3 regions of the Halomonas sediminis genome follow, and region 1 is predicted to be linked to each of the others. Evidence: predicted binding sites of a transcription regulator. Region 1 holds the regulator's gene; each other region holds the start of a gene.
The links. The regulator FNR, encoded in region 1, switches genes on or off when oxygen is low (the NO sensors DNR and NnrR bind a similar motif). The targets are predictions, from matches to a motif close to TTGATNTANATCAA.
Positions count from the first base shown of each region.

Region 2: the regulator FNR is predicted to act here: its motif matches at 1,391-1,404, upstream of LG290_RS03725 (Hsp20/alpha crystallin family protein).
Region 3: the regulator FNR is predicted to act here: its motif matches at 1,391-1,404, upstream of ubiT (ubiquinone anaerobic biosynthesis accessory factor UbiT).

Region 1 is NZ_CP085246.1:2,924,067-2,926,336, forward strand. It holds gene hemN (oxygen-independent coproporphyrinogen III oxidase) at 1-751, shown strand, start outside; gene fnr (fumarate/nitrate reduction transcriptional regulator Fnr) at 845-1,597, shown strand; gene ttcA (tRNA 2-thiocytidine(32) synthetase TtcA) at 1,584-2,270, opposite strand, start outside.
Region 2 is NZ_CP085246.1:771,574-773,843, reverse strand. It holds gene LG290_RS03735 (hypothetical protein) at 1-204, shown strand, start outside; gene LG290_RS03730 (hypothetical protein) at 275-637, opposite strand; gene LG290_RS03725 (Hsp20/alpha crystallin family protein) at 712-1,242, opposite strand; gene LG290_RS03720 (rhomboid family intramembrane serine protease) at 1,432-2,091, opposite strand.
Region 3 is NZ_CP085246.1:276,366-278,635, reverse strand. It holds gene LG290_RS01435 (U32 family peptidase) at 1-28, shown strand, start outside; gene LG290_RS01430 (anaerobic ribonucleoside-triphosphate reductase activating protein) at 44-781, shown strand; gene ubiT (ubiquinone anaerobic biosynthesis accessory factor UbiT) at 817-1,314, opposite strand; gene hemN (oxygen-independent coproporphyrinogen III oxidase) at 1,651-2,270, opposite strand, start outside.

The sequences.
Region 1 (2,270 bases):
CGGTTTTCGCTCGCTTTCTCTGGACCTGATTTACGGCCTGCCTTGCCAGACTCGCACAAGCTTCGCCAAGACACTCGCCCAGGCAATCGAACTCAACCCAGCACGCTTCAAGGTAACCAGCTACCGTCATATGCCTGAGCGTTTTGCGTCCCAACGGCACATCAACCGCGACGACCTGCCGTGCCCCGAAGAAAAAACGGCGATTCTACATACCGCTATCACCATGCTGACCCAGGCCGGTTACGTGCCTATTGGACTAGACCATTTCGTCCGACCGGACGACAACCTGGCTATCGCTCAGCAGCAAGGCACCCTACAGCGAAATTTCAAGAGCTACTCCAGCCACACCCAATATGATTTGGTGGGCTTAGGAGTTTCCGCTGTAAGTTGTGTGGATAATATCTATGCCCAGAACCCCACTAAGCCGGCAAGCTATGAACAAGCTTTGGATAAGGGTCACTTGGCTATAAAACGCGGCATTCGCCTGACACAAGACGACCAAATTCGCCGGCATGTCATCGAATGCATGTTGTGTGACATGGCGCTCGACCTTGATGAAATCAGTAGACGATGGAGCATCGACGCACCGCGCTATCTTGCAGATGCCTTGACCAAGCTGGAAGGCGCCGAACGAGCCGGCTTGATTCAGCGAACCGGTAATAGATTGGTGGCTACTGCCCAAGGGCGATTACTGCTCGGCCGCCTAGTCATGGCTTTCGATGCTCATTCACCAGCCCAAGCGATTTTTTAAAAACCGTTTTTTTAAGGAACTTTTTCGACAACACTTGCTGCCGGCGCTTAATTCCTCATAATGGTCCTTGCCACCTATTTGAGGGAGGAACTCATGCCGGACATCATGGGCCGTCATAGAGCCATACTGAACGAAGCTCACTGTCAGACATGCAGTTTGAGCTCACTTTGCCTCCCCTTGGCGCTTGAGCTTGAACACATGGATCAGTTCGACTCGATTATTCGTCGTCGCGCACCGCTCAAGAAAGGTGAGCCCCTATTTCGCCAAGGGGATGTCTTCACCAGCGTGTTTGCTGTGCGTTCCGGCAGTCTCAAGCAAGTCACCACGGAAGGTAATGGTAGCGATCAATTGACCAACTTTTACCTCCCCAGTGAGTTGGTGGGTCTTGATGGCATCAACGAAGCAACCTATCCCGGCAGCATCATTGCGCTGGAAACGACTACCGTTTGTGAAATTCCTTTCGACCGTCTGGATCTTCTTTCCGAGCAACTCCCTGAATTACGCGGACAGCTTTACCGCAGCATGAGCAAGGAGTTACGTGAGGATCGGCGCATGATGCGCCTACTTTCACGCAAGACGGCAGACCAACGCCTGGCAAGCTTCTTGATAACGTTATCCGAGCGGTTTCGCCGCAGGGGCTATTCGCCCTATAGCTTTCGGCTTTCCATGTCCCGAGCGGATATTGGTAACTACCTGGGACTGGCAGTGGAAACCGTCAGTCGCATCTTGAGTCGCTTTCAAAGCCAGAAGGTGGTGTCGGTTTCCGGAAGGGAGGTCAATGTTCTCGATATGCCTGCGCTGATTGCCTTATCCGAGGAAGAAGAGCAAGAGCTCAACTCACCTTGACTGCCTGAATGCGGCTGGCCATCAGGTCAGCCTGCTTGGCTTCCAGCCCGATAAAATCGAACAGCTCACGATCGGCCAACTGAGACGGTGCCACATTGGTGACCGCCTTGAACATGCTCTCCAGTCGGCCAGGGTATTTCTTGTCCCATTCCGCCAGCATCTCTTTGGCCAACTGACGCTGCATGTTGGGCTGGGAACCACATAGATTGCAGGGAATGATCGGGAAAGCCATTTGTCGGGAAAACTCGGCGATATCGGCTTCCTTGCAATACGAAAGCGGCCGAATCACAATATTTTTTCCGTCATCAGAGAGCAGCTTAGGCGGCATGGCCTTGAGCGTTCCACCGAAAAAAAGATTAAGAAACAAGGTCTCCAGTATATCTTCTCGGTGATGCCCCAAAGCAATTTTGGTGGCCTTGATTTCTTCGGCAAAGCCATACAAAGACCCTCTACGCAGCCGCGAACACAGCGCGCAGGTGGTTTTGCCTTCAGGGGTTTTTTCCTTGACCACCGAATACGTATCTTGCTCGAGAATATGATACTCGACACCTAGATTGTCGAGATAGGCTGGCAAGATATGCTCGGGAAAACCGGGTTGTTTCTGATCAAGATTGACTGCTATCAAGGAAAAATCAACCGGTGCATTGCGCTGCAGGTTGCGCAATATTTCCAG
Region 2 (2,270 bases), 1.3 Mb from region 1:
ATTGGTCGCTTCGGTTGGAAAGCTGGGCAACCCAGTATCGAGCAGCAGAGCCTGCATGCCGACGCCGTGATCTTCTATGCCGGCAGTCTGGCGACACCCATGCGGCGCGACATGGATTCGCCCGAGGGTCAGCAAGGCGCTGGAACCTTCAACAGTTTGCTGAGCAGCCACATACGCAAGGTACTGACGCTATCGGGCGATTGATTTCACCCACATCGGAGAATTCGCTAACCGCTTGGTGAATGCCTTTCTCATCTCACTGGCCCAGACACGACTATTCTTCCCGTTCTCCCTGGATATCGGCTGCACGGTTTTCTTCTCCGACCAGGTACTTTTCGACAAAACGTTGTCGCTGCTGTTCATCGAGGAAAGGACCGAAATAGGCGGGGTCCAGACCTGCCTCCCCAGCTTCGAAGCCAGCGGTTCCCGCTTTCGTTTGTGCATCCACAGAAACCGAGGAATTGAGATTATCTCGTATGATCATACCGGCGTGCTGGGCCGGGGTAAGGATGACACCCCGATCGAGGTGATCATCGATAGTGCCTTCCATCTGGGTACCCAGCATCACTTCGTCTTTATACTTCTTACCCTTCGCCTCGTCTTCGAGTTGTTGACGCACTTCGCGCTCATCGTTCATGTTCAGTTCCTTCTTCACTAACGGTCGACTGCAACAAGATAGGCACCTCCTACCGAGGTGCCTAAAAAATGTGTTCAGTGCTTGATAGGTATTTCCTGACGTTTCGGTGCCGCCTCGGCATCGCGGGGAACGGTCACGGTGAGCACACCGTTGTTGAAAGAGGCCTGGATATCTTCCTTTCGGGCATCCGCGGGAAGATTCAGCATCCGGCGAAAACTACCGTAGGAACGCTCGATGCGTTGATACCGTTTTTCCTCAGACTTTTCCTCCTGACGCTTTTCACCTTCGATGATCAACTGGTCATCTTCAAGGTTCAGCTTGATGTCCTTTTCTTCGACACCCGGCACTTCAACGCTGATCACGTATTCCTTGTCACGTTCAGCGATATCCACGCTGGGACGCAGCAGGCTTGGGGCTTCTCCGGCGACGGTCGATGGCATGCCGAACTGGCCCATCACCCTGTCCATCCAGCGATCAAGCTCCTGATGAATACCCAGCAACGGCGAGACCTCGCCACCGCTGGATTTCGCAGGAGTGGAACCTGACCCAGTATCGCTTCCTTCGTTCCTGAGCCAGTTCCATGGGGAAAGCTTGTGCGTATCCATTTTTTAACACCTCCTTTTTTGTCAATATCCATGGGGTAAAGCACCTGCTATATCAGTGTCGGAAACATTCGAAGGGTTATCAAGGGGAGGGAAATTAAAATCGTACGCAAAAGCATAAATTGCTCTAAGTATTTAATATAAATAAACTTGGCTGCACATCAATAAGTGGCCACCTCGTCGGTTGGATAACTAATCACGCCTTTGGCGATCGAACAACACGATAAAGATCAGCCCGAACAGCATGCCGGCCAGGTGAGCGAAATTGGCCACCCCCTGTTGAGTGCCGAACACCCCGGCCATCAGCTCGAGTATCCCCAAAAACACCACGAAGTATTTCGCCTTCATGGGAATCGGCGGGATAAGCAGCACCACTATCTGGTTGGGAAACTTCATGCCGAACGCCAGCAAGATGGCGAACACCCCGCCCGAAGCCCCCACGGAGGGTGCCGGGGGTATCGCACCAACGGAAGATAGCAGCACCTGTACCACCCCGGCCCCGACAATACAGAAACCGTAAAAGACAGCGAATTTCAACGAACCCCAGACTCGCTCTATCGGCCCACCGAACATCCACAACACGAACATGTTGATAAACAGGTGGAACAGGCCGCCGTGCAGAAAGGCATAGGTAACCAGCTGCCAGGGACGGAATTCACCCGCTGCCAACTCCGGCGGTAATTGAGCGCTCACTTCCGCCCCCAAGGGCCATAACGCCAGATACTGCATTCCCAGATAGGGGGCGTTCAACAGCGCCAGAAAACTGAGGGCATTGAGTATCAACAATGTCATCACTACCGGAATGGAACCCCGTGAGGCCAAGCTTTTTTCCTCCTGTTCCATTTGTTGCATATGACGCTCCCTTGAAAAGCATTTTCTCCAGTCTGATAACCCACTTGCGTCTCCACTATTTCTTGCCCAACGACTCAATGGCTCTCAGCTGCATTAAAGATATAACGGAAGTATAGGAAACATATCCGTAAACGAAACGTTGATCGGAGGCGATGATTCCCCGAGCCTGAAAGTTGTCA
Region 3 (2,270 bases), 850 kb from region 1:
GGACAACAGCCGCACCCAAGCTGGCTGAAACAAGGAGCGTCCTATGTGCCAAGCACAACACGACACCTTAGCCGGCACGATTCACCTGCCGATTGCCGGCCTGACGCCCATGACCACATTGGACTACCCCAACCACTTGGCTTGCGTGGTATTTCTGCAAGGTTGCCCGCTACGTTGCGGCTACTGTCACAACCCCCAGATGGTAGACCCGAGACGCGGCAAGCCCCACGAATGGCAGGAAGTGAAACAATTCTTGGCCAGCCGCCGCGGCCTACTCGAAGCGGTAGTGTTCAGTGGAGGAGAGCCGACGTTGCATAATGGTCTGACTGGCGCGATTCAGGAGGTAAAGGCAATGGGCTTCAAGGTTGGCCTGCATACTGCCGGCCTCTATCCTGAACACCTGGCCCGGCTGTTGCCACAGCTGGACTGGGTCGGCCTTGATGTGAAGGGGCGTGGACAGGATTTCGACCGGATATGTGGTCGCCCTGGCATCTGGCAACGCCATAGCCATAGTCTCGTAGCGCTGCTCGACGGCGATATCGACTTCGAATGTCGCACCACGGTGCACTGGAAGGATTTCACGCTTGCCGAGGTGGAACGCCTGGCGTTGACACTTGCCGACTGTGGTGTGCGTCGTTATGCACTTCAGGTGGCTCGCACCGACCAGTGTATTGCCCCTGCCTATTGCCAAGCGGTTCTCAACGCTCCGCCCATTTCGATGCTGACGGCCCTGGTCAAACGTCTAACCCCGTATTTCGAGCGTCTCGAGCTGAGGCAGTGAAGTATTCAATTTTCAGGAGGATTTTTACGACCGTCTCAATCTCTGCGCGCCAGACGCTCCAGCCCCATCAATACCTCGCCCAAGCGTCCTTGGGCGAGGCCTTCTTCACAGCCATCCAGTAAATTCTTGAGCATCAGACCCAACTCGGTATCCCCCTCAATCAGTAAGCGACGCTGAAAAAAAAGGCTGTCTGGATCTTCACGGCGAGTGGCAAGACACAGAAATTCCCGCCAGCCTCCTCGGATAGTCGCCTCTCCTATCTCATGACACAGTACCAGATGCTGAGCCTCGAGCGTCAGGTTTAGCGCTACCCCTACATCGTCGATCGCCAGGGTGATACGACGCCCCTCCAGCGCATCGAACTCGCCCTCTTCGAGGGGCGCGGCAAAGGTACGGTTGAGTAGGGGTTCGATGAGACACCGCTTGATAGCAAAGGGAACCCGAGGATCGAGAAGGCGAATCAGCCGGCTAGGGGCCGGTGGAAGGGGCAGTGAAGAAGACGGCATGGGAACAGGAAAAGGCAGCAATGACATGACAAACACTCCGGGGCAAACACATCAACAGGAAACTCCGTGCTGCTCATCCTAGGCGCTGCCATGATTCTTCGCACTGACATGCATCAAGGCCACCTAAAGGAGCCTGCACCACTTGGCGCGCGCTCTACACCGCGATAAGCGAGTTCCGTGAGGATTTGATGCAGCATATTCACCTGGAAAACAACTTGCTGTTCGAACGTGCGGAGTAATCCGTTCTGTACGTCACCTTCATGACCCAATGGAAATGACAAAGGCGCTACCCGTGCTTTTAAAAGGGTAGCGCCTTGCCCGCTACGCCCAAGGAGTCAAGCGATTGGCCGCCTTTTCCAAGATTCACACTGTGCGTGAAAATCGCCCTTCCTGGGGCTTGAGGTAAGCATCGAAGGCCATCGCCACATTACGCATCATCAGGCGTCCGGCGGGCAGCACTTCGATGGCATCGGCATGGATGGTCAACAGTTCATCACGCTGCATTTCTTCCAGATGCGCCAAGGCATCAGCGAAGGTCTCGCCAAACGTCACCCCATAACGCGCTTCTATATCTTCAAACTCGACCCGGCCATGGCACATCAGGGCGTTGATCACATCACGACGCAAGCGATCGTCGTCGTTGAGGCGATAACCACGCATCACCGGTAAACGTCCGCTTTCCAGTCGGTGTTGATACTGAGCGGCCTCCTTGACGTTCTGGCTGTAAGTGTCGCCTACCTTACCGATGGCGGTGATACCCAAGCCGATCAGATCACAGTCGGCATGCGTGGAATAGCCCTGGAAATTGCGCTGCAGGGTACGGTTTTCACGCGCCAGACTGAGTTCGTCTTCGGGTAGCGCGAAGTGATCCATACCGATGTAGACATAACCGGCGTCGGTGAGCCGCTGGATGGTCAACTCCAGCAATTCCAGTTTACGCTCCGGCGGTGGCATGTCTTCAGGACGGATCAGACGCTGCGACT